4 regions of the Echinicola rosea genome follow, and region 4 is predicted to be linked to each of the others. Evidence: riboswitches for the same ligand, from Rfam matches in the RefSeq annotation. Region 4 holds a riboswitch; each other region holds the start of a gene.

Region 1 (8,277 bases), 1.3 Mb from region 4:
TATATTGATTTGATGTCAATGTACAAGTTTAATCATTTGCACCTGCACTTGGCGGATGATCAAGGTTGGCGGATAGAGATCAAATCATGGCCAAAACTGACCGAAATTGGTGGTAGTACGGAAGTAGGCGGTGGTGCAGGTGGTTTCTATACCCAGGATGAATACAAGGAAATCGTGCAGTATGCAAGGGAGCGGTTTATTACGATCGTGCCGGAAATCGATATGCCGGGACATACTAATGCGGCCTTGGCTTCTTATCCAGAACTCAATTGTAATGATGAGGCTCCAGAGTTATATACAGGTATCGAAGTAGGGTTTAGTACGCTCTGTACGGACAAGGAAGTGACCTATCAATTTATCGATGATGTGGTACGCGAATTGGTGGAAATGACGCCTGGTCCCTACATTCATATTGGTGGCGATGAGTCACACGTGACCGCTTTGGAGGATTACATACCATTTATAGAACAGGTACAAGATATAGTCAATTCATATGACAAACAGGCCATCGGCTGGGATGAAATCGCCCATGCGGCGTTGCGGCCAAGTACGACAGCCCAATACTGGGCAAAAGCAGATAATGCAAAAATGGCCGTGGAGCAGGGATCCAAAGTGCTGATTTCTCCAGCGAGCAAGGCCTATTTGGACATGCAGTATGATTCTACTTCCAAGTTGGGATTGCATTGGGCAGCGTATATTGAATTGGACAGTGCTTATATATGGGAGCCTACCGAGTTGGTAGAGGGGATTGGCAAGGATGATATTTTGGGAGTGGAAGCACCGCTGTGGACTGAGACGATTGAGACGATGGATGATATTGAGTATATGGTATTCCCCCGATTGGTCGGAATTGCTGAGGTGGCTTGGACCTCACCCGATAATCGGGATTGGGAGAGTTATAAGGCACGATTGCGCAAGCATACCGCCAGGCTGGAGGCGCTGAATGTGGATTATTACAGATCACCGCTGTTGAAAGATAAGGAAGAAGAAAAATAAAAAGCACGTAGGCCGATTTTCCCAAATCGGCCTACGTGCTTTTTTGTGGTGGCTTTTTTAGGGTTAGAGCAATGACGGATCGCTGAGCTTTCCTATAAACAAAATGGCCCCGCTGTGTTTTTCTTGGATAAAGAACAAAAATGGCTTGTCTAGCTTGATGATAGGGGGGCCAACTGGGGCGGCAGAAGTGGCGATTGCTTCTACAATTGTAGCCGCTGCAGCTTCGGTGCCTTTTTCATCCACTTCGATCATTGCATCGTGAATGACTCGGCTGATTTTTAAATCATCCGTTGGGGTGTCAAACAGTTCGGTGAAGTTTTGCTCGTCAAATTCAAATGGGGTAACCAATCCTAGTGCTTTTAGATCTTCTTTAAGGTTACCAATTTTTTTGTGCATGTTGAACTTGGGCATATGGAGGATGATGGTCCTTTCCCTTGCTGCGTTTCGCCATTGCAGGAGATTTTCTGAATTGAGCAGTTCTTCTACCTGATCTAAGTTCGGTTCGTCTGGTAGTAGTACCCCCATGGAATATTGTCCCGTGCTATAGGGGATTTCCAAATAGGTCAGGTGCTCGGGTTTATGGTAGTTTAAATTAGCAGGTTCTTGGGTGTTCATCATGTCCACATTGACAATGGTGTGTTCATCGACATGGAACGGGGCCTTTACTGTAGCGCCTTTTTTAAACTGGTATTTCCAATCTCCCTTGAAGTATATGGCATTCACCAAATACATGACAGCATCCTTATGGATGTAGTCCAGCATATTTTGAATGAGGTTATTGGTGTGGGCTTCTATCCAACTATTGATGATGTCCACGGAATTAGGGTTTGCCATGTTTAGGCCACTCAGCGCAGCAAAATAGTGTTGCTGGACAATTTGTTGAAAGGCTTCCTTTACGGTGAGGCTTTCTTTGTACCAGATGCCGTTGGCAATCTTAAATGTCACCTTTGGATCTACTTCCTGGAGGAATTGCGTGAGCCCTTCGTTGGCTATATTGGCTTGGTCAGCGGTGAGGTTATCGTACCTGAGGGTTTGAATGTACTCTTCAATGACTGTTCCTTTATTGCCGTTCATGGTCATGGATAGTGCCTGCTGAATACTGAAAGGACTGAAAAAGAGGTTGGTGTCGTCATGGTTCTTAAGCTTCAGGTAGAGGTCGATGGCAAAATCTCCGCTGTAGGTGGCTAGAGACTGTTCCTCCGCAGTCAGTGTTCGTAGGTTGGGCTGGATATCGCGGTCTTGGGGATCCCCATCCATGCATCCAACTGTGGAAACAACCATTGATAAAAGAAGAAAATAATTGAACTTTTTCATGGCACGGTCATTTGGTTTTATTACCAATACGGTCAAAATCAAGTAAGTGCTACACCAAAAAAGTAACCAAAAAAAACCGCCGCTACGCCACGGCGCACAGGTGTGCAGCTATTGGTCTAAAATTAAAGCCTACCCCTCATGCAGGCAAACTCCTCCTGTCTAAAGCCAAGAAGGCCTATCTAAAGCCAGATAAACCTTTTCTAGCTGCCAACATTCTTTTTGGCTATTATTTCGTCAAACAAGCCTGCCTTCTTGCCTGCCCGCTTTATGCATTAGGAATCGTTATGAGAGCTGAAACTACAAGAAAATCAGTCCCGGTCAATCGGGAAGAGAAGCAACTGATTTTTAAGTGGTTTCAGGTCGAAATAGATAGGCTAGTGCATAATGCGGGTTCAAAAGTACTGTCATAAACAAAAACACCGTCATAGCGGACCTGTCTGTGATAAAAGCCAGGTCGGCTGTGACGGTGATGAATAGTCGCCATCTTTTCAGTATCTATTTTTTAGGGTAGGCTATTTGGATTTTTCCAGTGCCCGCTCAATATCGGCGATGATGTCATCATGGTGCTCCAGTCCCGCAGAGAGCCTGATCAGCCCAGGGAGAATGCCTACGCGCTGGCGTTCATCTTCAGTGAGCTTGCTGTGTGTCGTGGAAGCAGGATGGGTAATGATGCTTCTGGTGTCCCCTAGATTGGCGGTGACGGTGATCATCTGCAGCTCGTCAATGAATCGCTGAGCCCTTTCAATTCCTCCTTTCAGCGTGAGTGTGACTATGCCGCCGCCATGTTTCATTTGCTTCTTGGCAAGGTCATGCTGCGGATGGGATTTTAGGAAAGGGTATTTTACAAATTCTAGCTCTTTGTTGTCCTCGAAATAAGACGCTACTGCCAATGCATTGGCGCAGTGTCTTTCCATTCTGACCGAAAGTGTTTCCATGCTTCTGGAGAGAATCCAAGCATTGAAGGGAGAAATAGATGGCCCCGTGTGGCGTGTAAAGAACTGTACATCTTTGATAAGTTCTTGCTTTCCAAGGATTAATCCGCCCAGTACCCGTCCTTGTCCATCGATGTATTTGGTGGCGCTGTGGGCGACGATGTCCGCTCCCCATTTGGCAGGCTGCTGGAGGTAGGGAGTGGCGAAGCAATTATCGACCACTAGGATCAAGTTGTGTGCTTTGGCAAACTTGCCGATCCATTCCAGGTCGATTACCTCTAGACCAGGATTGGAAGGAGTCTCTATGAAGAGCATTTTTGTATTGGGCTTGACCAGCTTTTCCCAGTTTTCGATATCCGAAATGTCCCCGTAGGTAGAAGTGATGCCCCATTTGGGAAAGACCCTTGTGAGCAGCTGGTGGGTAGATCCAAACAATGATCTGGAAGCAAGGATATGGTCTCCTTGTTGTAGGAGAGAAGCGATGCTTCCAAACATTGCGGCCATTCCAGAGGCAGTGGCGATGCCGTCTTCGGTGCCTTCCAGGGCACAAACCTTTTCGATCAAGTCCGAGCTGTTGGGGTTTGCATACCTGGAGTAGATATTGCCCGGGATTTCCTCTGCAAACATCTGACGTGCCTCTTCGGCACTGTCAAAGGTGAAGCTGGAGGTCATGTAAATGGGGGCAGAATGCTCCCGTTGGTTGGATTTGGATGAAGCGATCCTGATGGCTTCTGTTTCAAAATGCTTATTTGACATGGTATTTAATATCTTTCAGTTTTATAGAATCGGTCATTAATCAAGAAAAGTCAATATTAGTCGAACATGGCATAGACCCACGAAATCCGATAATGGATAAGAAAAAAGCGGTGAAAAGGCAGATTGGTCATAATGTCTAATTTATAGGTCCCTAATTCGTTTTGGGCAGGTTTTGGCACCTTTTCGCAGCAGCGAATGGTTGCCAGAGGGTCAAAGAGCCTGGTCTCTCGCCTCTTCTGTATAAATCAGTCTCCTGAAGTCATGCAAAGTAACATCAGCCCGGTTGATTTTCCAAACAATTTGGCTTTTGAGTGTACAGGAGGATGGCCTATGGAATGTGTGGTTCAAGCATTTCTGCCCATCCCTCATAGCCCAGTTTGGTCATGTGGAGGCTGTCGGAGAGGAAGATTTCCGGCTTGGGTCGTCCTTCTTCATTAAGGGCAATGTCCCAAACATTAACAAATGCAACCCCGCTGGTCTTTTCGGCATATACTTTCAATAGCCGGTTTAGTGATTCATATTCTTCTCTGAGCTGCCAACGAGATGGACTGGGTTTGGGGCTTATGAGGACTATTTCAGTTTCTGGAAGTGCTGCCTGGAGTTTGCCGACCAGTTTTTGCATGGTGTTCAGGATGGTGACGGGAGTTTTACCGCTCGCCAGGTCATTGTCACCTTCGTAGATAAAAACCTTGTGTGGAGCGTAGCGAATGATCAGGTCATCAGCATAATGTAGCAATTCAAACGTCTGCGAACCCCCAAACCCGGTATTGACTACCGTCACGTCAGGGAAAAAGCGGTTGATGTCCTTCCACATTCTCACACTGGAGCTTCCTGTAAAAAGATAAATATCTCCTGATGGTACAGGGGTGTTGGAGACAATTTGATCTACTTCTTTTTGGAATTTTTCCGGTTTGTCCTGTGCTGATAGTGCATGGATAATGCATGCTTGGAGAAGTACAAGTAGTATGCCTGTGATACGGTGAAATGAAGCTGAGAGGGACATTTGTGCTAGTGGTTAGTGTTAAGGTTTTATCAGTTATTCTGTTATGTAAATAACTAAAAATATTGGAAAAGGAGAAATGTTAATACATCTGAAAAGGGAACGGAGTGTTTAAACCCGGATCCCGAATGCCCAAACTGGGTCTAGCTTATTTTTTCATTTCCGAACATATTGTCGTACATAGGCGGTACCTGTGCGATTTTGGTCAATGAGATTTAAAAGGCTTTGACGGACTGGGCAGGAGTTTTTACACCTTGAAAGTGCTGATTGGTGGCATTATAGGGTGTTTTCATCACATTGGTTATTGGATGTGTTTTCCGGTGCGTAATTTCAGAGGATTGTTGCTCGCTTTTTGAGTGGAAGAAGTGGAGTATCCCAATGAAATAGATTGTCAATGGAAAAAGTGAAAGCATTCTTTTGGTTTTGCAGTGGCGCCAATATGGCCATTCTTAAAAAATGTCCTACCGAAACGAACAAATATGTAGGAATCGGAGGTACGGTATTCTTTACAGGCGTATTGGCGGGATTGTCGGCTGGATATGCCCTGTACACGGTATTTGAAAGTTGGTATTTTGCGGTGACTTTTGGGTTGGTCTGGGGCGTGATGATTTTCAATTTAGACCGTTTTATTGTATCAAGCATGAGGAAGAAAGAAAGGTCTTGGGCTGAGTGGAAGCTGGCCTTTCCCCGGCTATTGCTCGCCGTGTTTTTGGCGATGGTGATCTCCAAGCCGCTGGAATTGAAGATCTTTGAGAAGGAAATCAATCAAAAAGTGGGGGAGCAAAAGGTGGTGGAGATGCAAGAGGCCAAAGAGAATTTGGGAGCTGCTTTTCCCGAGATAGTCCGTCTGGAACGGGAGAATCAACAGCTGCGCGATGAAATTGCGGCAAAGGCCACCTTCAGGGATCAGGTACAAAAGGAGTATGATGAGGAGCGTTTTGGGATAAAGACCCCAGGCACCACGGGCGTAGTAGGCTTGGGGAGCAATGCAAAAAAGAAAGAAGAGCAGCTGGATGCAGCCCAACAGGATTTGGAGCGAATGCAGGAAAGGAATTGGGCGAAGATCGATGAGAATGAGAGGGAGATCGCAGCAGTATTGGCCAGAAAGCAACAAGTGTTTGAGAAGCAGCAAATTTCAATCGATCAGCTTGACGGGTTGGCAGCTAGGATGCATGCCCTGTCGGAGCTGACAGGGGAGAGTCAAGCGGTCTATCTGGCCAATTTTTTCATTATGTTGCTTTTTGTGGCGATGGAAACTGCTCCTGTGCTGGTCAAGTTGATGGCAGGAAGAGGGCCTTACGACCAAATGCTGGACAAGTCAGAGCGTGCTGTAAAGGTGTATGCCGATGAGTACAACTATAAAAACCAGGCTGAAAGCACCAGCCGGATCCGGGTATTCGATGAGGTGATCGCCGCAGAGACCTTATCGCTCATTAAGAAAAAACTCCATCGCAATGAGGTCTTGACCGAAGCAGAAATGAACCTTCTCGAAAAGCGGATAAAAGATGCCAATGAGCTTAAAGGACAGGACAAAACTGAGCATCAGGAGGAGGCCATTAAAGATTAGTCTATAGTGAAGCGGTTCGTAGGTTGTTAGGGGTTGCGGTTTGCGCAATTCCTTCCAGTCTGTCCATTACTTGAGGGATGGATTTCCACTCGGTAAGGTTGATGACAAATACGATCCACCCAAAGAATTTTCCCGGATTGGCTATTTTGTTCCCGATTCGGTGAATGGCTTGGTCGCGGATCATGAAGCATCGATCAATATCCTGGGTGGTGCTGTATTCTTGGGCAAACTTCCATGCCCCGTCCCTAGCGATTTGGATGCTGAAATTGAGCAGGAGTTCATCTTTCCCATCGGCCAGCTGGATCAGAAAACCAAATAGTGGAGAAATGATGGAAAGGTTGGTTTTTACACCGTCCACCATGCTTGCCAAGATAATGTTGATCTTATCAAAGTCATCTTTTATGGTCTCCAGGCCGTTTCCCTGCATGGTTTGGACGGTCGCAATGCCTAAGTCCAGGTTGATGTGGGCGTTTATGCCCAAGAGTAAATGCTGGAGAATAACCTTTCCGGTTTTTTTGGTGGTGTCAAAGGCACAAAGCCAGCTTTGACTGGTGGGGACCCCAGAAAGGTAGTTCTCGTACGCGTCGAAAAATCGCTTGGCAAAGATGATGTCAAGTCGCTCCATGCGTGCGTTGTCTTCAAACTCTCCAAGGTCTATTCCTTCTTTTATCCTCTTGGTGACTTGCCGATACAAAATGGCAAAGTAGCCAATTCTGCTTTTTTGTGTTCTGCAGTCGGCTACTATTTGATCCATTCTGGTGATTACCTCTTCTATTGAAAGCATAGTCGAAAAGTCCGTGCAATTGGTATGTTTTTTTTAAGATAATAAAATTATTGATGTTTTTGGTTTAATTCGACCTGTATGGAGCGTTTTTCGAATGTGATGGGTAGTTTGTGATTGTTTTGGGAAAGTTGGGAAATTATCGAGATACTATGGCTTTCTTAGGAAAGTGGAGAATTAATCGTTTTAGTATGGATTGTAGAGGTGTAGTTGTATTTCGGATGGAGTGGGATTAAGTGTTGATTAAGGAACTGAACGATTGATCGGAGAAATTATTTTTGGTGTTTTATTGTAATCAAAAATATTTTTATTAAGTTTAAAGAAGTTTTGGTTCTAAAAACGAGGATTAACTTCCTTTTTTCCAAAATATATACGGCTGTTAGTCAGTTAAAATAAACCCATTCGAGGAATCTCTGCAAGGATTCCTCTTTTTTTTGTCTTTTTTTAAACCAGTTTTCGTTTGTTTTGCATAAATAATTTGATTTTCGTGTTGTTTTTAAACCTGTTTTTTGATTTTTAACAAAATCAATTTTCTATTGGGCTGTTGTATTAACCGGTTTTTGGTGTAAGTGTCAGTTTTTAAGTGTATTAGGTTTTTATTTTAGCCTGTTTGTGCTACTGGTAGGCTTTGAGCCAGTGTAAAGCTCGTTCCTGACTTGGTGTTAATTAATTGTTAAGTAGGTGTGGCGAGTTGGGGGATTTGGTTCTATATGATTTGGTGTGGGTAAGTATTAGGGTAGATTGTTAAATTTCAGTGAAATGGCTCCTTTAACCTTTGTCACTTTTTTGCTACAGGTCAAAAAAGTGACCAAAAAACCCTGCATACATGCAGGTAAACTCCTCGTGTTTAGCTTCCAATAACCATTTTTCCCACTATTTCGTCAAACAAGCCTGCCCTTTTTCCGCCTGCTTGTTTAATTTCTTCACGCCC
Region 2 (8,277 bases), 1.0 Mb from region 4:
GATGTTGGTAGGATTACTGGCCAAAAACGCCATCCTGATCGTAGAGTTTGTGTCCCAAAAGAGAAAAGAAGGGCTGAACGTGGCAGATGCCGTCATAGAGGCCTGTGCACTTCGGATCAGGCCAATTTTAATGACTTCTTTTGCCTTCACGGCAGGCTTGGTGCCGTTGATGTTTTCGGTAGGATCTTCTGCTCAAGGTACAAAATCAGTAAGTATCGGTACAGCTGGTGGAATGATTTTCGGCATTTCATTAGGGGTGATCTTTATCCCTGTATTGGCCTATATTTTCCAGCAAATCCAAGACAGGTACTTTATAGAAACGATAGAAAAAGACTAGCTATGAATTCTCTAAAAAACATATTGCCTTTTGCACTGGCCGTAATGGCGCTGGCCAGTTGTAAGGTAGGGCAAAATTATAAAAGACCGGAAATGGATTTCCCGGATCAATATTACGGAGCGGACAGCCTTAGGGATAGCCTGATGACAGGCAAAAAAAACATGGCATCCGTTAACTGGAAGGCTTATTTCAAGGATTCCACTTTGGTCAGTCTGATCGATTCAGCATTGGACAATAATTTCGACATGCAGAAAATGACTAAGGAAATAGACATTGGGTATCAAAACCTACAGCAGTCAAAAGCCAATTTCTTGCCTTCCCTAGGGGCTTCTCCTTTTAAATATAACCGGGAATATTATTCGGAATACTATAACAACTATGGCTCCAATAGGGCCAGAAGAAACCATGGAGATGACATTCCCACCACCCTATACACCGAGCGTTTGGAGTATGTCTCCTCCTTGCAGGCCAGCTGGGAAATAGACATATGGGGAAAACTCCGGTGGCAAAAAGAAGCCGCAAGGGCTTCCTTTATGAAAACCCAGGAATTCAAAAAAGCCTTGCAGACCGCATTGGTTTCTGAAGTCGCCACCACCTACCTGAACATGCTCATGCTCAAATCCCAACTGACCGTCTCCAAACGGAATTATGAATTGAGCAAAAATACGCTACGAATCGTAAAGCTCCAGTATGACGCTGGAGAAGCCACCTCCCTTGCGGTGCAACAAACCGAATCGCAAATGCTACGGGCAAAGGCATTGATCCCAGATTTAGAGCGGGATTATGCCATCCAGGAAACGCGCCTCAATGAGCTGTTGGGACGATCACCTCAAGAGTTGGAGCTTGTCCATCACTTGGAGGACATTACCTTTGACAGTACTTACCAAACGGGTGTCCCACTGGAACTCATCCAAAACAGACCGGATATCGCGGCGTCCGAGTACAACTTGATTATCAGCAATGCCAATGTAGGGGTGACACAGGCCATGAAATATCCATCCCTGACCATTAGTGGCGGGGTTGGACTAAACTCCTTCCAGATCGAGCATTTTCTTGATCCTTTGGGAGCCGGCTTTGCCATGTTAAACGGTGCCATTTTCCAGCCAATTTTCCAAAACCGTAAGTTGAAAACCAATCACCTCATTGCGATCAACGAGAGGGAAATCGCCCAGCTGGACTTTAAGGAAACCATCATCGGTGCAGTCGGGGAAGTATCCAATGCACTGGTGACCATCGAAAAGCTACAGGAGGCTCACGACATTGTAGAGGAAAGACTTCAAGTTACCAATAAGGGGGTAAATGATGCCTTTCTCCTCTTTCAAAGTGGATTTGCCAGCTACCTGGAAATCATCAATGCTCAGGAAGACGCTCTGGAAAATCAAATGGAGCTGGTAAGGCTAAAAACCCAATTGGCCATCGCCAATATCGAGCTGTACCGCAGCCTCGGAGGCGGATGGAAATAACTCCGAAGCAGCCAAAACCTTCTTGATCTGGAACCAAACGTAAAAGTTTGGGGGGCTGGGAGTTTTCTTAATGGTAAAACCTCAGATAAGAAAAAATGCCACAAATTCACAAAGGCACCAAGTGCATGTCGTAACCTGTACCGAATGTAAGTTACATATTGCATTGTAGGACCTTGGTGGCGTATCATTGTTTCGATACATAAAGAATTTAGCTCCCCAAAAAAATGGCTTTATTCTAAATTGATGCATAAACCCTAAAAAAAGGAACCCTTGTCGATTTGGCAAGGGTTCTTTTGTATGGTTATTAGTGATGGCTTATTATTATATCATTAATTGCTCAGCTCATTAAAGAGCAACTTTTCTTCTAAGCGATGTTTCTCTTGATTGACAAGCACTTTTCTAAGTACTTGCTTAAACCTGATTTCTTCATTTACAATTCTGAAAACTTTCTCCAGGTACTGCTTGGCCACTTCTTCATTTTTTTTGTAAAATTTCAATGTAAAACTCCTGTTTTCATGAATATTCTCCAAGTAAATCTCCTTCGGCTGTCCTGCCAATACGATTCCTCTGAAGAACGCATAATGTGCCGCCAAATCTCCTTTAAGGGTAAAATAGATTGCTTGAAATTGTTTGTTGGCATCTGCATAATTCTGAAAACCAAAAGATCCTTGGCCTTCCAACTGGACAAATTCATTTTGTGCTAGCCATTCATAGGCACTCAACGACCGCAGGTCCGTCACCTTATTTCGACTTACCGATCGGAAACTAAAGATATTGTTGTGTTGAGTGGAGATGTTATAATTTGAAGCTATTGCTGTCATGGTTTCTTGATTTGGTATGGTTACTAGTTAATTTTTTCCGCGGATGTGCTGCAATCAGCAACAACACCTCTTTGGCTCTTTTAGCAGGTTCCGCATTCGCATTGTTTGTCTCATGGCTTTTACATTTATAGGTCCTCAAATGATTTCGGCAGGATTTAGCACCTTTATCTCTGTTGAGAGGGATAGGTTGCTATAGGTTCGCTGAGCCTGTTCTCTCCCCTATTCTTTATAAATCAGCTACTGAGCATACTCCGCTTTTCGCTAATAACTGCTTCAAAGGTACAACAATTTTCAACAAAAACTAATTTCCCTATAGAATTTGTAGGGAATTATTTTCCCACTCTTATTTTCACTTCGCCATTCCATCCCACATGCCATTGCAAACGTCCTCGACACTGCCATTTATGATTGTAATTTATAATATTATTTCACTGAAAACCAGCACTTAAAACTATCTTATCATTACAATATACACCTCCATTTTAACATTCAGGTATTCTTGAAAACCAAATGCACGAATGAGAAAACCAACACAACCTCCTAAACGATAAACGTAACACCCAGCTACCAGTTCATGCACAACTACTAATAAATTTTGTGGAGTTCAGCTATCATCCGTGCCGCTGGCACTTTCTCCAAGTTTGTACATTAGGATAGCAGCAGCCTGTCACGGCAAATGCTGAAAGCAAAGACACCAGTTGGTTTAGAGGATGAATAAAACATAAACAGTAGCGAATTTGATTATATGTAATGTAGTGGGTATATATGATGAATTTATGGGTGTTGTAGTCAGCAACTGAGCATCTGTCAAATCAATCTTTAGCGGAGGATCATATTAAAACCGTATGAGGTCACCGGACCCTAATTTTTAGCACATATCAAGCTATTCCTTTGGGCCGGCAGATGTATTTAAACTGTGATACTTTCTTAAATATGTTCGCCCTGATCTATCCAACTACCCATTCCCCTATAACCTGCCAACCTTTAGAACCTCCCCCTCCCATAAATGCACAATTTTGACTACTTTTGTGGCAATAAATCCATGAAAACGGATTTGCCCAATATAACAAACTAGAGATTACTAGAGATTTACCCATTATGAGAAACATTAAGCTTGTAGAAGTACGATCAGAACTCGCCGCAGGCACTAGGGGTGCCAGCTTGGGAATAGATGCGCTAAAAGTGGCCAGCTTGGGGAAAAAGTCGGATTTCTTTACCCGATTTGACCCAATCAATGTGCCGGACGCAAATAATTACCTTTGGAAAAACAACCCCTACCCTCACGCAAAATACATCGATGGCGTGCATGAAGTGCTGGGAAATGTCCATGACACGATAAAGACACTTCGGCTGGAAAAAAAATTCCCTATTGTCCTGGCCGGGGATCATTCGACAGCTGCCGGAACCATTATGGGAATCAAGGCTGCCAATCCCGAAAAGCGACTTGGCGTGATTTGGATAGACGCCCATGCAGATATCCACAGTCCATATACCAGCCCATCGGGAAACATGCACGGCATGCCGCTGGGCATGTGCCTGCAGGAAGACAATTTGGAAAACAAGCAACATGATCCCTCTGCGGAGGAAATCGAGTACTGGGAAAAGATCAAGAAGATCGGAGGGGATTTTCCGAAGATCAAGGCGGAAGATATTGTGTACATTGCGGTCAGGGATACTGAAGAACCTGAAAATAAGCTCATCAGCAAGCATGGCATTCGAAATTTCACCACCAAAGAAGTGCGTGAAAAAGGTATCACGAAAATTTCGGAAGAGGCCTTATCCATTTTGGAAGATTGTGAACAGGTATATATATCCTTCGACGTGGACAGCATGGACAGCTCCATTTCTGCAGGCACAGGAACTCCCGTTCCGGATGGCCTTACCGTAGAGGAAGCTTTGAAATTGAATATGGAATTGATAAAAGACAAAAGAGTTTGCTGTTGGGAGATCGTAGAGGTAAATCCCACTTTGGATTCCGAGAACCTCATGGCACAAAATGCCTTTGAAGTATTGGAATCCACGACCAAATCCTTGGTCAGCAACTTTTAAGTCGCCGAAAACGATATGCAATTGGTCCGAAGAGGATCCGATGAAGTTATATAATATTATAAAAAGAATGACGATTCAAGAACAGATACTGGAAACCATCAGTAAAGCATTTGCACAAGCTTTTGACCATCAGGTAGCCCCTGACACCCTTGCCTTGCAGCCCACACGTAAGGAATTTGAAGGCAATTACACCTTTGTGCTCTTTCCATTCCTGAAGTTCACCAAAATGAAACCGGAAGATAGCGGCGAAAAAATCGGCCAGTATCTGGTCGAAAACTGTGATGCCGTAAGTGCTTACAACGTGGTAAAAGGCTTCTTGAATATTTCGGTCAACGAACAGTCCTGGATGGCTGTTTTCCAAGCACTCTACCAAAACGAACAACTTGGCCAGCTGCCACCCAAAAACCAAAAGGTCATGGTAGAGTTTAGCTCTCCCAATACCAACAAGCCCCTTCATTTGGGCCACCTAAGAAATAATTTCCTTGGATTCTCCGTTTCGGAAATCCTTGCAGCCAATGGATACGAAGTCATCAAAGCCAACCTGGTCAATGACCGTGGCATCCACATCTGTAAGTCCATGGTGGCCTATCTCCATTTTGGCAATGGCGAAACGCCTGAATCTGGCGGACTGAAGGGGGACCACCTGGCCGGAAAATATTACGTACTCTTTGACAAGGCCTACAAAAAGGAAATCCAAGAACTTATCGCAAAAGGGCTAACCGAGGACGATGCCAAAAAACAAGCTCCCCTCATGCTGGAAGCCCAGGAAATGCTTCGCAAATGGGAAGCAGGTGATGAAGAAACGGTCTCCCTGTGGCAAACGATGAACAGCTGGGTGTATGAAGGATTTGATGCCACTTACAAGAAAATGGGAGTGAGCTTTGATAAATTTTACTATGAATCGGACACCTACCTTCTTGGAAAGAATATCGTAGAGGAAGGCCTCGAAAAAGGAGTGTTTTTCAAAAAAGACAACCAATCCGTCTGGGCAGACCTTACTGAGGAAGGGCTGGACGAGAAGCTGGTGTTGCGAGGGGATGGCACTTCTGTTTACATCACCCAGGACATGGGCACAGCTGACCTGAAATACGAAGATTTCAAGATCAATAAATCGGTTTATGTCGTAGGCAATGAGCAGGATTATCACTTTGATGTCCTTTTCAAGATCATGAGAAAACTGGGCAGGCCATACGGTGAAGGACTATTTCACCTTTCCTATGGCATGGTGGACTTGCCTACCGGCAAAATGAAATCCCGCGAGGGAACTGTCGTGGATGCCGATGACCTGATCCAGGAGATGGTGAATACTGCGGAAAGCCATACCAAAGAACTCGGAAAAATCGAAGGATTCTCCGAAGAGCAGGCAAAGGAACTATATGAAATGCTAGGGCTGGGGGCACTTAAATACTTCCTTTTAAAAGTCGATCCTAAAAAGCGAATGCTCTTTAATCCGCAGGAGTCTATCGAATTCCAAGGAAATACAGGACCATTCATACAGTATTCCCATGCCCGAATCGCCAGCATCCTTCGCAAAGCCAAACAAATTGGTTTAGATTATTCTGCGACAGGTTTTGAAGGGTTACAGCAGGTCGAAAATGCAGAAAAAGAACTGATCATACTGCTGAATGATTATGAGAAAAAAATTGCTCAAGCTGGAGAAGAGCTATCTCCGTCTGTGATCGCTCAATATATGTTTGATTTGGCGAAAGAATATAACCGCTTTTATGCAGAACTTCCTATCTTTAGTGAAGCGGATGAGAAAGTTCGTAGTTTCCGTGTAGCACTCAGCGCACATGTAGCCAAAACTTTACAGTCCGGAATGAAGTTATTAGGAGTAAAAGTACCTGAAAAAATGTAATTATGAAAAAACTGATATTCATCCTTTCGATAGCAGCTTTAGTATCTTGCAATTCTGGTTCCAACACTGGAACCAACAATTCTGTAGAAGCCCAAACCCTTGACCAAGAAGATATGCAGACAAAAAAATCATTCTATGATTTTACCGTAAAGGACATCGATGGAAAAGAAGTTGACCTGAGCCAATATAAAGGGCAAAAGGTACTAGTAGTAAATGTAGCCTCCAAATGCGGCTATACACCGCAGTACGAAGACCTCCAAAAACTGAATGAGGAATATGGTGACAAGATCGCCATCCTTGGTTTTCCAGCAAACAATTTTGGCGGACAGGAACCAGGCAGTAATGAAGAAATCAAGAAATTCTGTACTGGGAATTACGGCGTCACCTTCCCGATGTTTGAAAAAGTATCTGTAAAAGGTGTGGACAAGCACCCGCTTTATAGATGGCTCTCTGACAAATCCCAAAACGGATGGAATGATCAAGAACCCACCTGGAATTTCTGTAAATATTACATTGATGAAAATGGTGAGCTCAAGCACTTTTTCCAATCTGCCGTCAATCCAATGGACGAAGAAATCATCAAATTGATCGAGTCTTAATAATTCAATATCATTATAGTTCGAAAAAGACCAGCCGGTATTTCCTTGACATGAAAACGGCCAGTTTAAACCCATTTCATGCATTAGGAATCGTAATAGATAGGCTATTGCATAATGCGGGTTAAAGGAGCCTCACAGGTCTTAATTAGTATCAAACCTCCCCCACTTACGCATAAAACCGTGGACATTACGCTTACCAGTAAAAAACAAGCTTGGCTACATGCCATTCGTTTGAGAACCCTGCCATTGGCCCTGGCCAGCATCTTAATGGCCAGTTTTATCGCTTGGTTTCACGGAAACTTCCGCTGGGAAGTAACGGTTTTGGCAGCCCTGACTACCACCCTGTTACAAATCCTCTCCAATCTATCCAATGACTATGGCGACAGTGTCCATGGCGCGGACGGTGATGATAGAGAAGGCCCCATCAGAGCTGTTCAATCTGGAGTAATCCAGCCCTCGGAAATGAAAAATGCCATGGTTTTATTAGGCGTTTTATCATTCCTTTGCGGTGTCTTGTTGCTGTATGTTGCATTGGACAGCTGGGTAATATTCTTTACGTTTATTGGGGTCGGTATTCTATCCATCTTTGCCGCTATCAATTATACTTCCGGATCCAACCCCTATGGCTATATGGGGTTGGGAGACATTTCCGTATTTTTCTTTTTCGGCCTTTTGGGGGTGTTGGGAACGTATTTCCTACACAGCTTGGACTTCTCTTCCACCCTGATATTACCCGCACTATCGCTAGGTTTATTCAGCACGGCGGTATTGAATATCAACAACATAAGGGACATCGAATCGGATCAAAAGGCAGGTAAAAAATCCATTCCTGTCCGAATTGGCAGGAAAGCAGCAGTACGCTATAATTGGACCTTGATTATTTTGGGCAATGTTTCCCTGGTACTTTTTAGCTGGCTGGAAAATGCTCCTGGTGCTTTGGCCGCCCTGTTGGTCTTGCCGATGATGATCGCAATAGGAAAAAACGTCCAGCAGAAAACAAAATCTTCCGAGCTTGATCCGTACCTCAAGAAAATGGCCATTTCGACTTTATTATGGGTGCTCGCTTTCGGAATTGGTTTGATAACTGTTCCTTGAGAAATCATTTTTTACGGTCCCAACCCTCACACTATTTCGGCATGAAATTGGTATT
Region 3 (8,277 bases), 670 kb from region 4:
CCAATATGCACTTGGTGCTTTTGGGACCTTTGTGGCATTTTTTAACGGTGGTTTTGCCATTAAGAAAACTGGCAGCCACCAACTTTTCCGCTTGGTCCTCAATTTTCTAAGTACTTATGGCCTTAAGGAAACTATTCCCACTTGGACATTAAAAAACCAGCTACTCCCAAATTCCCTTTGGCACGATTTCCAGCACATGGCCAAAGGGGTCTTCGAAGTAAGCGCTCTCAAGGCCCTCTTTCCATTCTTGCTCGTGTGTGATGACAATGCCCTTTTTGATCAGTTCAGCTTTATGCTTCGGGTAGGCACTGGCTGCTACCTCAAAGGCAATGTGCTGTTTGCCACTGGCAAAATGGGGAGGAAGTACCTTCTCGTTTTTGGTGGCCGTTGGAATAAAGCAAAGCAGTACGGAAGTGCCACACCTAAAAAAAATATGCCGGCCTTCCTCCTTGGAAATTACCGGCATACCGAGTTTGTCATGATAGAATTCCTGCGCCTGATCCAAGTCAGGGATATAGAGACAAGTTTCTTTGATCTGCGTATAATCCATGTCTTCAAGTTAGTGAAAACAATTAAAAATACACGTATCGCGATCTATTAAGCGATCCGGAATTTATGTTGGGACTACTTTAGGCTTACGGTTTCCTGTCTTTGGATCTGGGCAAGTGCATCTTCTTTGCTGAGGACATTGTTGAGTGCTATGACGGAGACCTTATTGGCTTCTATGGCCGGGATCTGATTGATCAGCTCAGCCGTAGAAATAGCACTGACGGCCCAATATTTACCGTTGGCTTGATGGATTGGGGCGCTGGCGACAAGCGGTTTCAGGGCTTCTAGGCTGTCTGCACTGATCATTGCGTCCAAGGAGGTGGGGTGTGGACTTTGGGGATTGATTTTCTGGCCATTAAGCTTATCATAGCTGTAGGCATAGCCCTTTTCCACCTTGGTCAAATCCGCATAAACGGAAGCACCAGTCGGTAAGCTCCCAGCACCTTTTCCTTGGAAGAATTGTTCACCTAGGTTTTGGGAAGTTATTTTTGCCGCATTGTATTCGTTTTCTACCAGGAAAAGCGGATCACTTTCGCCTACCAAAGCGGGGAGAATATACATGTTTAGGCCTTGCGGGGTTTGTTTTGCGGTGGCGATCAGCTTGATCTTTAACCCTAGGGATTTGGCCAGTGCCACATCTGCTGCATGGACATGTTGCACGCCAAGGGTCAGGATTTCTCCCTCGGGGATGTACTTTCCAAAGGCATGAAGGCTAAGAATGGTAAGTTTACTGCTGACATCGCTGCCATTGATGTCCAAAGTGGGATCCGCTTCCGCAAATCCATTTTCTTGGGCCAGTTTTACGGCTTCCTGTAAGCTAAGGTCATCTTGAAATAAACGGGAAAGAATGTAATTGGAAGAACCATTGAGGATGCCTTGAAGCTGGCTGATGTGATCGCCCCTAAAATGACAGTCCAAGCAGGTAATGATCGGGATACCTGCTGCAGCGGAGGCTTCATAAAGTAGGCTTCCACCATAAATTTTTTCCAGTTCCAGTAGCTCAGGCAAGTGGGCTGAAAGCATTTTTTTGTTTGCGGAAATGATTTTTTTTCCTGATTTTAAAAGGCTGCTGACATAATCATAGGCCTGCACAGGATCTGAGATCAGCTCTATTCCAATGTCACAAGGGGCATCCAAAATGTCTTTTGGGTCAAAAGAAAACTGCAGTGAATGATCTCGTTCTTTATTTTTATTTTGTACGACAATTGTTTTAGGTAAAAGCGCGAGGCGGTCGTTTTTAGCGATTTCATAATATCCTTGGCCGACCACTCCAAAGCCAAACAAACCAATGTGGTTAGTCATTGTTTTCCAAGTAAAAAGAAGTTAGAATATAATTTAATTGTTCGTTTTCTACCAAAAACGCATCATGTCCATAGATGGAAGAAATCTCACGATACGTGCCATTGGGGACATTTTTGCTGATAAACTGCGACTCTTCTTTGGTGAAGAGCAAGTCTGTGTTGATCCCGATGGAGAGGACTTTTGCCTTGATCTGTGACAGGGCCTTTGCGGTACCTCCTCTGCCTCTGCCCAGGTCATGGCTATCCATGGCTTTGGTAAGCACCCAGTAGGAGAGGGCATTAAAGCGGTTGGAGAGTTTTTGGCCTTGGTAGCGCAGGTAGGAGCTTACGCGGAAATGGTCCGTTTTTTCTTCCGTTTCGGCTTGGCTGGCATGGAAAATATCTTGGTGCCGGTAGCTGAGCATGCCTATGGCACGGGCTGCTTCGAGGCCTTTTTTGCCTGCATCTGGAGAGTTTTGTCCCCAAGTGCTGTCGGATTCGATGGCCATCCTTTGGGCTTCATTGAAGCCGATCGTCCAAGGGGAGGTCTTTGAGTTGGAGGCTACTATTACGGTCTTCTTTACCTGTTCTTGCAAGTTGTATGACCATTCCAACGCTACCTGGCCTCCGAGTGATCCACCGATGATGGTGTCGATCTGCTGAATTCCCAAATGCTGACGAAGACGGTCAAAAGCCTTGGCCATGTCGCGTGTGGACAGGTTTGGGAAGTCATAATAGTATGGTTTTCCTGTTTTGGGGTTTTCGCTAAGGGGCTGTGTGGATCCATAACATGATCCAAGCAGGTTGGCACAGACGATGAAGTACTTGGTAGGATCAAAAAACTTGTCTTCACCCACCAGACCACTCCACCATTCGTGGACATTGGCATCCCCGGTCAGTGCATGCAATACCCAGATGACATTGTCTTTTTTTGGTGTCAAATGCCCTTGAGTAGTATAGCTGATCTCAAATCCTGGTAGTGATTCACCTGATTCGAGATTTAATTCCTCTTCACAGTGGAATGTTTCCTGTGTCATATCGGTAATCAGATACGGTGATGTTAGATTCATTTTCTTACTCTTAATTTAGCGTTGACTTCAGTCAACTGGGATCATCAAATAATGGATATAAAAGAATCGGGTTGTCCGGTATGGACCAAAGTAGGGGGCTTAGTTGCACATGCACATTCGACGATGCATGAAACTGTCCCTTTCGGTAAAAAGAAATGCTATGATGATTTGTGTGTGAAGTTGTATTGCTGTGTGTATCCTTTTTATAAAATTCATTGTTTAAGAATTTATATTTCCAAATGCGGATATTCACATTCGGCAGGAATTGGCACCTTGGATTTTCCAGGTTGCCAGAGGGTCTGCGAGCCTGTCTCTTACCTCTTCTGTATAAATCCTTGTACTTTTAAAAAGTAAAGGATAGCACAAAGTAACAATCCAATTTTTAAACTTGCAAGTATTCGAAAAAGAGTTTTTTAAAAATAATTCCCTTTTAAAAACCCTATAAAATCGATAGAGAATTAGGGTTTTGATGCGTTTGAGTGAAGCGACGTCCTCAAAAGCGTTATGGAATTGGTTTACTGTTCGAAAGGTATCGAAAGCAGAAGGGATAAAAGGGAAAAGGTGCCTGAATAAATCAGCGCACCTTTGGGAGTAGAAGAGTGTGTAGCTCCCTTTATAATCATGGATGGAGTAGGTTTGACTAAACCGAGATCAATGCTTGCCTAGTCCTCATAGTAATAGACGGCAGAAGCACCTGCAACGTCCCAGTTATAAGCCGGAGAAGGATTGCCATTTGAGGAGAAGTAGTCGTAAACCAGTACTTTTCCGCCTCCATTGGCCCTTTCAGCCACGAAAATCATTTTACTATCTTCACTGTAGGCGACATCCACGGGATTGCCCAGCATGGTGTTGCTGCCTTCGATCCTGGCTTGGTCATTCATAGAAATGGTGCCACCGTCAGAGGTGCTGCTAAGTGTGCTGGTAAAATCTGTGATGATGACCAAACCGCCATCACTGTCTGAAGATGCTTCACCTATGTCAGTAAGGACCATCAGGTCATCTTCCATCGAATAGGTCAGTCCATGGGTCCTCCCGAGCCCTTCGATGGTGACACGTTTATCCGGCGTGATCATGCCGTCAGTATTGGCCATGAAGTTGTTGAAGACGGCGAGGTCAGCCGTTTTGTCCACGATAGCATAGAGGGTATTGCCTTCTATGTGGATACCCCACAAGGCAAAATCTACCTGGTAGGTGTTTTGAAGAGAAAATCCATTGGCATTTTTTTGGTAAACATAAAGGCTGCTCTGATTGCCGTTGGCCTCTACAGGTGATTCCGCCACGATGACCATATCATTCATGACAGCAATTTCACGCCCACTCACAAAGCCGCCTGTCCCGCTTAGTTCCAGTGAGGCGGACAGTCCATCGTCCATCTTAGCGGCCATGATATCAGAATAGACGTTTAGCGAATTGTCGCTACGCACCAATTGGATGATTTGATCTTCTTCCTCATCATAATAAATCCCATCGGCATCTGCACCGGCAGAAGCGACAGTGCTGCTGCCTATGCCATCCATTGAGGCGAAATCTAAAATGGTGATCATTCCACTGGTATTGCTGGATACGAATAGGGATGCCACTTCATTTTCCGGCATGTCCATTTCCTCATCGTTGTCACAGGAATAGAAGCCTAATGTAGGTAGGGCGATGAGTGTTGTTCTTAAAATTGTTTTTGCTATTGTTTTCATAAGATAGTGAGTTGTGATTTATACAAACTATCTACGATGCTTCTGGATGGATTGGATCGTTTGAATATTACGAATGGTATATTAAATAGTGTAATATGTGTATAATACGGGGAAATATATAAACGAAAAATAAAGAGAAAGCCCAAAAAAGAGAAAAGGCCCGAGTATTTCTCGAGCCTTGGTTTTGAAGTGCTTGTGTCTTATACCGATCCTTTAGGCTTGTGATTGCTCTTTTTTGGTCGCTATATTTTGGTTTTTGCGCGGTCTGCTTTTACCAAACGTCCCTTGGTGGATTTTACCTCTTTTGGATTTCATATCTCCTTTGCCCATAGTTTTTATGATTTTACGGTTAAGAATTTATTTCATCTATACATGCGAAGGTAATGGCCATAAAAGAGAACAACAAATGCTCTAAGGGTAGATGTAAAAGAAGTCCGCTTAAGGTTTGTTTTTTGTGGTAATGACAACAATATCATTTTTAGCAGCTGAGCCATAAATACCGGCTTCTTCACTTTTGATCACTTCAATGGATTTGATGTCTTTTGGGGACAGCTCAAGCTTAACCTTGGAAGCTTTGTAAACAACACCATCCACTTGATAGATCGGTTCTTCGCCTTTGGCAAAGGTTGGGAGATCTTTATTGGGGGCTTGCAGAAGGTTGTTGTTGGATTTATCGGATTTTTTTGGAGGTTGGACACCCTCCTTTAAAGTGATTTCAATAGCACCATTTTCACCTTTCTTTTCATATTTTTCAATGGCTGATTCTCCTTTCAGGACATTGATGGATTTAATGTCCTCAGGGGAAACTTTACTGATATCTGCCTTTTGATATTCTTCACCGTTAATTATATAAAGCGGGTCTTCTCCGTTGTCTTCGGTCTTATCTGAAGAATTTATGGAAGGTTTTGATGGACGGCTTTTTCTGTCTTTCTCTATGCTCACAGCACTGTAGCCAACGACCACTATGTCATCGAGTTGGTTTGGTTTGGGAGCACCAATAGCCTGAATATCCAGTTGAAACTTAATGGGTACTTTCATCTCTACAGGAACGGTTTTGCCTTGTTGCTGACCTGGAGTCCATTTGGGGGCGTTTGCCACTAGCCTCATGGCTTCTTCATCCGCTCCGCTGCCGATACCCCTAAGGATTTTAGGATTTTGAGGTGTGCCGTCTTCATCTACGATAAAGCTGACATAGACTGTCCCTTCTACACCTTTTTCCTGAGCGGCTTGCGGGTAAGTTAAATTGTTAGAAACATATTCTTTCCAGCCATCCATACCTCCTTTAGGAACAGGCATTTTTTCGACCACATCAAAAACCTCCTTTTTGGGGGTGTAAGAAGGAGTGTCAAAAAACGATGAGGACTTGGCCACTTCTCCCTTAAGTTTAAACCTGATAGGAAGGACCATGAGCGTATTGACGGCGTTTCCATCGATGATGCCTGGATTCCATTCAGGCATACTTTCCAAAGAGAAAATTCTCAAAATCTCATCATCCAAGCCCATGCCCAAAGATCGTTTAAGAGTGGGTTGTAGGACTTTGCCTTCTTTGCTCACCACAAACTCGATGTAAATATTACCGGTCATTCCCAGCCTTCTTGCCTCGGTGGGGTACTTGAGATTTTTGGATAGAAACTTATTCCATTCCTCTATGCCGCCTTTTGCCACGGGCATTTTATCTGCTGTGGTATGCAGTTCCGGGGTGTCGTATCTTTTAACAAAGCTGCTGTGGTGTTTGAAGATGTTTATCATTCCCATCACGTCAGCATATTCCTCATCATCGGAAATGTTCCCGATTTCATATTGTAGGTTTCCCAGTTGGGCAATGACTTTGCCATCCTTTAGGGCTGATACATATTCGTAGTGCTCAGGGTTTGGAATATGCATCACCTTAGTACTCACATTTATCGTATCCTGCGCTTGTTTGATCAGTTCTTTCATGTTGGCCAAGCTCAAGCTGGATCCTGTCTCAAAAAAGCTGGAGGTAGAAATGGTCTTCATGGAGACCAGAGCCAGTAACATGGCTGTCAGGGGTACCACCATCACCAACTTAAACCAATTGGTTTTTTTGTTGTTCTTCATCATCATAATGCGTTTTAAGGTTGTCGATCTAATGAAATAGTTGCCAACAGGAAGATCCAGTCCTTTAAATGCTATTTTGACAATAAGATTCGTATAGGTGTCTTTGTTTGCGGTTTGCTTCACGACATTGGCGTCTGCCGAATATTCGTGGGTGTCAATTAATGCACTTCGCATTAAATGGATACCGGGGTTAAACCAAAATAAAATACTCAATATCTGGTAATACATCATATCCCATGAATGCCCCTGGCGAATATGCTCTATTTCATGCTTGATGATATGTGCCTTTTCTTCAGGTTTTAGTTGCTGGCTATCGTCCCAAAAGAGTCTGTTGAAAAATGAAAATACCGGTGCCAGACCGAATGTAGGTATCAAAAAATAGCTGTTTTTCAAATTGAATACCGTTTGGTACCAACCCTTTTCGGTCAGCAGCCTTAATTGCAGGAACTGCCACAACAGCCTGAAAATAAGTAATATTGCTATCGTCAAATACCCTAAAAACAAATAGTCTTTCCACTCCAAGAGAATGGGGAGCTTGGTGCTTTCTACGGTTACTTCAGGAAGTCCATAACTTGCTGCAATGCCTTCTTTGGCCTCCTGCGCTGTCAAGTATTGTAAAAAGTCCGTGTTTTCCAGGGATATGGTGGGCTTGGAAAATTCCACCGGTATTTCTATCAAGGGGAATAACAAGGCCAGTACGGGTGTGACCAGTAGAAACACCCGCGTAAAGCCAAAAACTTTTTCCCTTCTCAGGAAACACCAATATATCCCGAAAAAAAATAAGAGGCAGAAGGAACTCTGCCAGATATAGTCGATCAGATGTGCCATCTAGTTTATTTTACATCGTCTTTAACCTCATTCATCAATTTTTCTAATTCTTTAATGTCCAGGTTTTCGTCTTTGGCAAAGAAGGAAGCCAGTTTGGAAAATGAACCACCAAAATATCCGGTCAACAGGTTTTTGATTGAAAAGCTTCTGTATTGGTCTTTTGTGACGATGGGGTAATATTCATGGGATTTGCCATAAGCCTTATGCTTGACAAAACCCTTCTTCTCCAAAATCCTAATGATCGTGGATACGGTGTTGTAGGCCGGTTTGGGTGATGACATTTTGGCCAGGATATCCTTGACGAAGCCTTTCTCGATACCCCATAAGATTTGCATTACTTGTTCCTCAGCTCTTGTTAACTCTCTCATTTTGGTTCTTTATGTTTTTCTGTCAACTTAATCATTTAGTTTGAAAATAGCAAATAAGAACCGGTCTTCCTTTTGGCAAGTATAAAAATACAATTAAAAATTTAGTTTAACAACTGTTTTATTAGTTTTAATTAAAAGATTAGTTGTCTGTAAACAAAAAAAGAACTGCTCGAGTAGGGCAGTCCTTTTGGAGATATCTAATAGCAGCATTAGATCAAGTCGTTCTCAATTTAATGATACGGGTAAGGTGCAGGAGCTTTACCACCGGATAGGTCGGGTCAAACTCATACCACTTTACTGCAAAATTAGGACGGTTAGGAAGCTTGTGGTGGTTGTTTTGGAACAATTCACCCAGCATTAACACATCCAACAGCAAGCTGTTTTTAGAATGATCATTATTGTCAAAGTTGGCGTA
Region 4 (8,277 bases):
GGTTGGGTGGCTGTACGCATGAAAGATTATTTAGCATTCAAAACTTAATTTCGAATATAAATAAAAGTCTAGTGATTTACAGCAGAATGAAGTCCTTAAGTACGGATTTGGATAAAGATTTTTTTATGTTTTGCGGGACAATATTCTTGTAAGGTATTTTAACAAAAACCGTATATTTTTTGGCAAATTAACATATAATTAATATGGAAATACTGTATTTGATTGGCTACCGTATTTGGTAAATAATACTTGTTTAATGGCTATTGCAATCGTTTGTTTGCTTATTGGGAATTATTTTTTACCTTTCCATAACATTATTCAATCTTTTTGAATAATTCAACAATAGGTTTAATAGGTTTGATAGTAAAAAAAGGTCGGTACACTGTGCAGACCTTTTTTTTTGCCCATTTGGCAAGCTGATTAGAGGAGTAATTGGCGATCAAGCGGAAATGTAATGGGCTGATTTTTTTTAAACAGGAAAAGCCAATTTGTTTAACAAAGGTCTTGGTGAGCAGTTTGTTTCTGATGATATTAAGCGTAATCATTTTACTTTTTCCTCAATCATTCCATCTTTGACATGGTGTTGGGTTAACCATTCAAATTTGCATGGTTCTGCAGCCCAACTGTCGGAAACACTGTGCAATTGTCAATCTTTGTTCATCTTTATTGCTTTTCTAGTTCTGCATTTGAAGCACGAACTGCTGAGAAAGGCATTTGTGCCTCATTGCAGTGTAGCCCCCAGAATATGGCTTGATCCGGAATTTGGCACTTGTTCTAAATAAAAAACTTGAATAGTTTTAAGGTTATGAAATTGGAAGAGGTAATTCATAAGTTAGAAGAGAAGGTCAAGCGTCCACTGCCCGGGAAGGAAGGCCAGGTAAAGATGGCACCCCAGCCACTGGACAATGCGCGATTTGCCCAGCATGACCTAACGTACGCTCGGGAAGGGGCGGTTTTGATCCTACTATATCCAAATGGAAATGACTGCTGGATTCCTTTCATCAAAAGACCAGAGTATGATGGTGCTCACGGAGGTCAAATCTCTCTTCCTGGAGGGAAGAAAGAAGAAGCCGATACCAATCTCCAAGAAACAGCTCTTAGGGAAACAGAAGAAGAAATAGGGGTGCCGGCGCAAGATGTGCAGGTAATAGGAAAACTGTCCCAATTGTACATTCCGCCAAGTAATTTCTTGGTCACGCCTTATATTGGTTTTGTGGAGCAGATGCCTACGTTTATTCCTGATCCGCGTGAAGTGTCCAGGGTGATCCAGTGTGATTTCAAAACGTTGCTGGATCATAACGCCCGCAAAGAAACCACCATCCAGGCAAGAAACAATACAAAAATCCATGCGCCTTATTTTGATATTGATGCGGAAGTGGTCTGGGGTGCCACGGCCATGATCCTAAGTGAGCTGATGGTGATTTGGGAAAAGTGAAAAGCCGGTTTGTTATCACTTTTCGGTCAATTATCAATGCCTATACTTCAGGGGGTAGGAGCTTCGATATGTGTCAGATGATTTTTTTTTAAGGTAGGTTTTGTTTCTTTTGTACTACTTAATGTTCTATTGAATTTGATACTCCATGCAGGAAAGCACTCCTTTGATCACCAATGATGCTGTAGTATTAGGCATCCTTGTCGGCATTCTGGCCATTGTATTTGGTACTGCAGCCAGTAAAAATGCCCTTTGGCAAAAGTTTTATAGGGTGGTTCCTACTGTCCTATTATGCTATTTTTTGCCTTCTATTTTGAATACACTGGGGGTTATTTCAGGGGAAAGCTCTCAATTGTACAGAATTGCTTCCCGCTATCTATTGCCCGCCTCATTAGTTTTGCTTACGTTAAGCATTGATTTTAAGTCAATACTAAAACTGGGGCCCAAGGCACTTACCATGTTCTTGGCCGGAACTGTGGGCATCATCCTGGGTGGCCCCTTGGCTTTGTTGCTGGTTTCGCTGTTTGACCCAAGCGTGGTCGGCGGTGTAGGGCCTGATGAAGTATGGAGAGGACTATCGACCATCGCCGGTAGCTGGATTGGCGGTGGTGCCAACCAAACAGCAATGTACAGGACTTTTGAGCCTAGCGGTGAGCTGTTTAGCCAGGTCATTGCTGTAGATGTGGTAATGGCAAACCTGTGGCTGGCATTTCTGCTATATTGGGCTGCCAACCCCGGACGCATCGACAAGTTGTTCAAAGCAGATAGTTCGGCCATTGATGCCCTTCAGAAAAAAGTGGAAGCTTATCGGGGAAGCATTATGAAAATTCCAAGTATGGCGGATACTTTAATGGTGCTGGGCGTTGGGTTTGGTATTACTGGATTGGCGCATTGGCTGGCTGATTTTATCGCACCTTGGATAGGAACTAATTACCCTCAGCTGGAAAAATATTCTTTGGATTCGCCTTTCTTTTGGATTGTGATTATCGCTACGACCGGTGGTCTGATCTTGTCTTTTACAAAAGCCAGAAACCTGGAAGGAGTCGGGGCGAGTAGATTGGGAAGTGTGCTGCTTTATGTGCTTATCACTACCGTTGGGATGCAGATGGATTTGTTTGCGATACTGGACAATCCTACGCTATTTGTAGTAGGAGGGCTGTGGATGATTTTTCATATCACGATCATGCTGGTAGTGGCCTATCTGATCAAGGCACCGTTTTTTTATGTTGCTGTTGGGTCACAAGCTAACGTTGGGGGGGCTGCTTCTGCACCGATCGTAGCCTCTGCATTTCACCCATCATTGGCTCCTGTTGGGGTTCTGTTGGCCGTTTTTGGGTACGCTGCGGGTACTTATGGAGCTTATTTGTGCGGACTGTTGTTACAAATGGTGTCTAACCTTTAATAAAACATGGGAAAGTTCAGGAAATTTATATTCGTTTGTGCTGGATCTGATTGTAAAAAAAATGGCTGTAAGGGACTATTAAAGGATATCCATGAGCTGACCAAACTGGATACTCATAAAGGAAAATATAAAATTGTCAAGACCAAATGCATGGATTTTTGCAAAACTGGTCCCATGGTCGTAATCAACAATGAAGTGATCAAAAAGGGAACCAGGGAAAAGATTCATCAAATCTTGGAAGGAAAAAATACCCTGGATTAAATCATCCGTATCCTTCACTACTGCTCAGGACACGGATGACAGTCGATGTGGAAAACCCAATGGAAATTATTTGGGTTCGACAAAGACTGCTGTGCCGCTGGCGGTCACCATGAGCATGCCATCCCGGATCGTTTCATAATCCAAATCTACACCTACCACGGCATTTCCTCCCATCGCTTTGGCCTGCATTTCCATTTCCATCAAGGAAGTAGATTTTGCTTCTTTCAGTACTTTCTCATATGTGCCGGATCGGCCACCCACAATATCGGTAATACTGGCAAAAAAATCCCTGAAAACATTTGCTCCGATAATCGTTTCTCCTGTGACAATTCCACAATATTTTTTGATATCATATCCTTCCACTGAAGGAGTAGTTGTTGTAATCATACTATAGGTTTTTTAATTATTAAAGAGTTAAAAACTTAAACAGGAAAGTCAATATACTACAAAATCAAATATAATGTATTCATTTTGGCGCAATATCTGTGGTAGGTAAGTGGCTTAAAAAAGAACGGAATAAAGGTATGTTTAAAGAAGTATTGGTGCCGAGTACACCTAACAAGGAATTAAGCAGGGGTGGTTTAATTAATAAAATACCAGTTAAATTGTAAAAATCACATATTGACACTAAAGGTTTACCAGTGACAGGTGACCTATAAACATGATGAAAAGTTATCGTCTTTTAATATTAAAATGATATTTTTGAGCTGAAAATTCACCTGATGAGGACTATTGTTTTAATTTTTATCCTGCTAAGCTTTGCTGAAGGGGCCTTGGCCCAAGTTGCCAGGGGCTATCAGCGAACCTCCTTTAACGTTTACTATGGTACCTCGGGAGCAAATCTTCAAGGATTGAATGAGCTCCTTGAGAGCCATGGACAGGCACCTATGCCCAATAATTACAGGTCCTATGGCCTGAGTTACCAAACTAGGTTTAATGATTTTATCGTAGGGGCTGAGTTGTATCAAAACAATGGTGTAGCAACACCATTTAATGATTATGAATTGGATTACCGCACGACCCGGGCATTTATTAACTTTGGCTACAGCTTTACTGAGGAAGGGAAGTTTCACCTGATCCACTATATGTCCATTGGTATGGGCTATCTAAATGTGGAAATGCTCCAAGAAAGGGAAGGGGAGACCTTGGACCAGTTTTTGGCCAATCCGGCACATGGTTTTATCCTAAGGAAAAATGACATTAATAAGGGAAGCCAGTTTATGGGAGGGTTTTTGACAGAAATTGGCTTTGAAGTGGGCTATGACCTTAACCTCCTGCCAAGTGAAGAAGTGGTCACCATGATCGCAAAAGTTGGTTATTCCTTTAACCCATTTGAGGAATCCTGGAAGATTAACGGGATAAACTTTGACAACCTGCAAAGCGGCGCTTTTGTGCGATTGGGAGCAGGGATAAGCCTTCCCGAAAAAAACTATTTTTACAGGGATGCTTCGCTCGGGCTACACTTGCTGTATGGGGCGCACTTCACCAGACCCAACAAGCTAAACAGTCATTTGAAGGAAAATGGATTTGAGCCTTTTGAAGGGATTCCGAAGAACCTTGGGCTTAAGATTTTGGGCGAAAACAGAGGATTTCTTTACGGTATTGATTTGTATAACCTGAACATGGAAGGAACTGCTGATCAGGATTACGACCAAAGCCTGAGCAGCTTACGGATTTATGGGAATTTTGGTGCTAAACTTATTGATATTTATAACTGGGAAGTGGGGGCCGTGGGAGGCCTGGGATATGGAAACGTTCGATATAGTTTGTTACATCAGCGAAAATTAGCTTTTCCTGACTTGATTGACCTGCCTGATTATGACGGGGAGTTGCGCAATGGCGGATTAATGGCCAAGCCAGAAATCTACTTAAGCCGTGTATTTCCACTTTCGAAAAAAAACAAACTGGCCCTGGTGGGGTCGGTATTTGGAGGGATGGAAATTCCTCTTGGGAGCTATAAACTCGGTACTGTAAGCATGTCCCAGTTTATGTCAAATCCCTATTTGCAATTAGGCATAGGAATCCGGCCTTAACAGCCTTGAGCATAATCCAGAAAGGGTGGCAAGTTCATCCTCCAATTGTCCCAAAAAGTAACTAGATTGAAAATCTCCCGCCCTTGTATCTTTTCCTAAAGGATTATCCACTTTCTTAACTGTTAAAAAGTTTCCCACGGATTTCTCGAATTCTTGTGGGAGTACATGTTTTCCTAAATAAAATTGTGGGTTTGCAATTTTTTTCCACCAATTCATGTTAACTTTGGAATTGCTTATCGAGAAAGACCGAGGGAAGGGCCCTATGACGTCTTAGCAACCTGATCAGACAAGGTGCTAACTCCCATCCTGAGCTTGTCAGGAAAAGATGAGCGGTAGATTATTGTTTTTCTATCGGTTCTTTGCTCGGTACAGCTTTTCTTACTATTAATGAGCGCATGAATACACGAACCGACATATTACTTCAGCAAGTTGAAAAGAGAATCCTTATTTTGGACGGTGCCATGGGCACTATGATCCAGCGGTACACCTTGGAGGAGGATGATTTCAGGACGCCTGCTCTGGCCGGTCACCCCAAAGCACTTAAAGGCAATAATGATTTATTGTCATTGAGCAGGCCCAAGATTATCCGGGATATTCACGATACGTACCTGGAAGCCGGTGCTGACATCATCGAGACCAATACATTCAGCAGTACCTCTATTGCTCAAGAAGATTATGACCTTTCGCATTTGGCATATGAACTCAATGTAGAATCGGCAAAAATTGCCAAGGAAGCAGCCTTGGTCTATAGTCAGAAGACACCAGATCAGCCTCGTTTTGTGGCTGGGGCAGTGGGGCCTACCAATAGGACAGCCTCTATCTCCCCAGATGTCAATGATCCCGGCTACAGAGCCATTAATTTTGATCAACTCGCGGAAGCATATGCAGAGCAGGTGAGGGGGCTTTTGGATGGTGGTGTCGATATCATTTTGGTGGAAACCATATTTGATACATTAAATGCAAAAGCAGCATTATTTGCCATCCAAGAGGTCTTTGAGGAAAAGGATATGCCGCTTTTGCCAGAAGAAGGAGGGATCCCTGTTATGATTTCCGGAACTATCACGGATGCTTCCGGGAGGACATTGAGTGGACAGACGACCGAAGCTTTTTTGATTTCGGTTTCGCATGTACCTTTGATGAGTATTGGGCTGAATTGTGCTTTGGGGGCAAAGGAACTAAGGCCATATTTAAAAGTATTGGCTGAAAAAGCACCGTTTTATGTTAGTGCCTATCCCAATGCCGGACTTCCCAATGAGTTTGGTCAATATGACCAAACCGCTACGGAAATGGCCGAACAAGTAGAAGAGTTTCTCAAGGATGGATTGATCAATATCTTGGGGGGCTGTTGTGGCACTACCCCAGAACACATCCGTGTGATATCGGAAGTAAGTAAAAAGTACAAACCCAGGAAACTAGCGTTTATATTAGAAGAAGAATAGTGGGAATGGATAAGAATATTAGAAATAGCCAGCTCAAATTATCAGGGTTGGAGCCATTGGTGTTTACACCTGAATTGAATTTTGTCAATATAGGTGAGCGAACCAATGTTACCGGATCAAAGAAATTCGCCCGTTTGATCCTCAATGGACAATTTGATGAGGCCTTGGAGGTAGCCCTTGACCAAGTAAGGGGTGGGGCACAGGTCCTCGACGTCTGTATGGACGAAGGAATGCTGGATGGTGAAGCAGCCATGGTGAAGTACCTTAACTTAATCGCTTCAGAACCTGAGATCAGCAGGATCCCCATTGTGGTGGACAGCTCGAAATGGAACATTATTTTGGCTGGCCTAAAATGTATCCAGGGCAAAGGCATTGTCAACTCCATCAGCTTGAAAAACGGCGAAGAGGAATTTATCCATCAAGCCAAAACCATCAAGAAGTTTGGTGCCGCTGTGGTGGTCATGGCCTTTGATGAAGATGGCCAGGCAGACACTTACCAGCGTCGTATAGATATCTGCAAGCGTAGCTATGATATATTGGTGGATGTCGTAAAATTTAATTGCCAGGACATCATTTTTGATCCTAATATTTTTCCCGTGGCCACCGGAATGGAAGAGCACCGAAGCAATGCAATCGACTTTTTCAAGGCCACAAAATGGATAAAAGAAAATCTGCCAGGTGCCAAGGTAAGTGGCGGTGTCAGCAATGTGAGTTTCTCTTTCAGGGGAAACAACCCGGTCCGTGAAGCCATGCATGCGGCGTTTTTGTACCATGCTATCCAGCATGGAATGGACATGGGAATTGTCAACCCCGCCATGCTGGAAGTTTATGATGATATTCCGAAAGACCTATTGGAGCATGTGGAAGATGTGCTTTGGGACAGAAGAGATGATGCTACAGAGCGTCTTTTGGACTTTGCTGAAACGGTAAAATCCAGTGGAAAAAAAGAAGTGGCCAGCGAAGCTTGGCGTGCTGAGCCTGTTGAAAAGAGAATTGAGCATTCCCTTGTAAAAGGAATTATAGATCATATCGAAAGTGATGCTGAAGAAGCCCGCCAAAACCTAAGGAGTCCGCTAAAAGTTATCGAAGGCCCTCTTATGGACGGGATGAACGTCGTGGGTGACCTTTTTGGATCAGGTAAGATGTTTTTGCCACAAGTGGTGAAATCTGCTCGGGTGATGAAAAAGGCAGTGGCCTATCTGGAGCCCTTTATGCCCAAGGCCGGTGATGCCGATTTCAACGAGGAGAAGAGTTCGATCAAAAAAGTCCTGCTGGCTACTGTAAAAGGTGATGTCCATGACATTGGCAAGAATATCGTAGGAGTGGTCTTGGCGTGTAACAGCTACCAGATCATCGATCTAGGGGTCATGGTAGATGCACAGACGATCATCGATGAAGCCATTAAGAATGATGTGGATATTATCGGTCTGAGTGGGCTTATAACGCCGTCATTGGATGAGATGGTGAATGTGGCATCCGAGCTGGAAAGACAGGGATTGAAGCTGCCTTTGCTGATCGGTGGTGCCACTACGAGTAGGATTCACACTGCTGTAAAAATTGACCCTGTTTATAGTGGCACGGTGGTTCACGTATTGGATGCATCCAAGTCTGTTCCAGTGGCAGGGGAAGCGATCAGTGAAGAGACCAAGGAAGCCTATCACCAAAAGATAAAGGCTACCTATGCAGAGCTTAGGGAAAGTCACCAAGCCA

The links. Region 4 has a riboswitch for S-adenosylmethionine ahead of FDP09_RS15175 (homocysteine S-methyltransferase family protein). Riboswitches for the same ligand answer to the same signal wherever they lie in the genome.
Region 1: another riboswitch for S-adenosylmethionine. It lies ahead of FDP09_RS10360 (O-succinylhomoserine sulfhydrylase); the one in region 4 lies ahead of FDP09_RS15175 (homocysteine S-methyltransferase family protein).
Region 2: another riboswitch for S-adenosylmethionine. It lies ahead of FDP09_RS11305 (hypothetical protein); the one in region 4 lies ahead of FDP09_RS15175 (homocysteine S-methyltransferase family protein).
Region 3: another riboswitch for S-adenosylmethionine. It lies ahead of metX (homoserine O-acetyltransferase MetX); the one in region 4 lies ahead of FDP09_RS15175 (homocysteine S-methyltransferase family protein).

What each region holds. Positions count from the first base shown of each region.
Region 1 is NZ_CP040106.1:2,568,125-2,576,401, forward strand. Features, by position in the region: gene FDP09_RS10350 (beta-N-acetylhexosaminidase) at 1-996, shown strand, start outside; gene FDP09_RS10355 (serpin family protein) at 1,060-2,310, opposite strand; gene FDP09_RS10360 (O-succinylhomoserine sulfhydrylase) at 2,823-3,998, opposite strand; SAM riboswitch class I at 4,137-4,245, opposite strand; gene FDP09_RS10365 (GDSL-type esterase/lipase family protein) at 4,327-5,001, opposite strand; gene FDP09_RS10370 (DUF4407 domain-containing protein) at 5,393-6,565, shown strand; gene FDP09_RS10375 (DUF5995 family protein) at 6,567-7,349, opposite strand.
Region 2 is NZ_CP040106.1:2,807,571-2,815,847, reverse strand. Features, by position in the region: gene FDP09_RS11315 (efflux RND transporter permease subunit) at 1-337, shown strand, start outside; gene FDP09_RS11310 (efflux transporter outer membrane subunit) at 340-1,800, shown strand; gene FDP09_RS11305 (hypothetical protein) at 2,130-2,621, opposite strand; SAM riboswitch class I at 2,744-2,856, opposite strand; gene FDP09_RS11300 (arginase) at 3,720-4,670, shown strand; gene argS (arginine--tRNA ligase) at 4,738-6,528, shown strand; gene FDP09_RS11290 (glutathione peroxidase) at 6,531-7,127, shown strand; gene FDP09_RS11285 (1,4-dihydroxy-2-naphthoate polyprenyltransferase) at 7,308-8,222, shown strand.
Region 3 is NZ_CP040106.1:4,490,697-4,498,973, reverse strand. Features, by position in the region: gene FDP09_RS17620 (VOC family protein) at 161-550, opposite strand; gene FDP09_RS17615 (homoserine dehydrogenase) at 625-1,851, opposite strand; gene metX (homoserine O-acetyltransferase MetX) at 1,844-2,899, opposite strand; SAM riboswitch class I at 3,124-3,233, opposite strand; gene FDP09_RS17605 (hypothetical protein) at 3,562-4,587, opposite strand; gene FDP09_RS17600 (30S ribosomal protein THX) at 4,801-4,917, opposite strand; gene FDP09_RS17595 (M56 family metallopeptidase) at 5,026-7,494, opposite strand; gene FDP09_RS17590 (BlaI/MecI/CopY family transcriptional regulator) at 7,500-7,862, opposite strand; gene FDP09_RS17585 (acyl-CoA desaturase) at 8,077-8,277, opposite strand, start outside.
Region 4 is NZ_CP040106.1:3,824,964-3,833,240, forward strand. Features, by position in the region: gene aceK (bifunctional isocitrate dehydrogenase kinase/phosphatase) at 1-20, opposite strand, end outside; gene FDP09_RS15145 (NUDIX hydrolase) at 806-1,435, shown strand; gene FDP09_RS15150 (DUF819 family protein) at 1,581-2,834, shown strand; gene FDP09_RS15155 ((2Fe-2S) ferredoxin domain-containing protein) at 2,841-3,095, shown strand; gene FDP09_RS15160 (YbjQ family protein) at 3,162-3,482, opposite strand; gene FDP09_RS15165 (hypothetical protein) at 3,818-5,128, shown strand; gene FDP09_RS15170 (hypothetical protein) at 5,105-5,344, opposite strand; SAM riboswitch class I at 5,359-5,460, shown strand; gene FDP09_RS15175 (homocysteine S-methyltransferase family protein) at 5,524-6,567, shown strand; gene metH (methionine synthase) at 6,573-8,277, shown strand, end outside.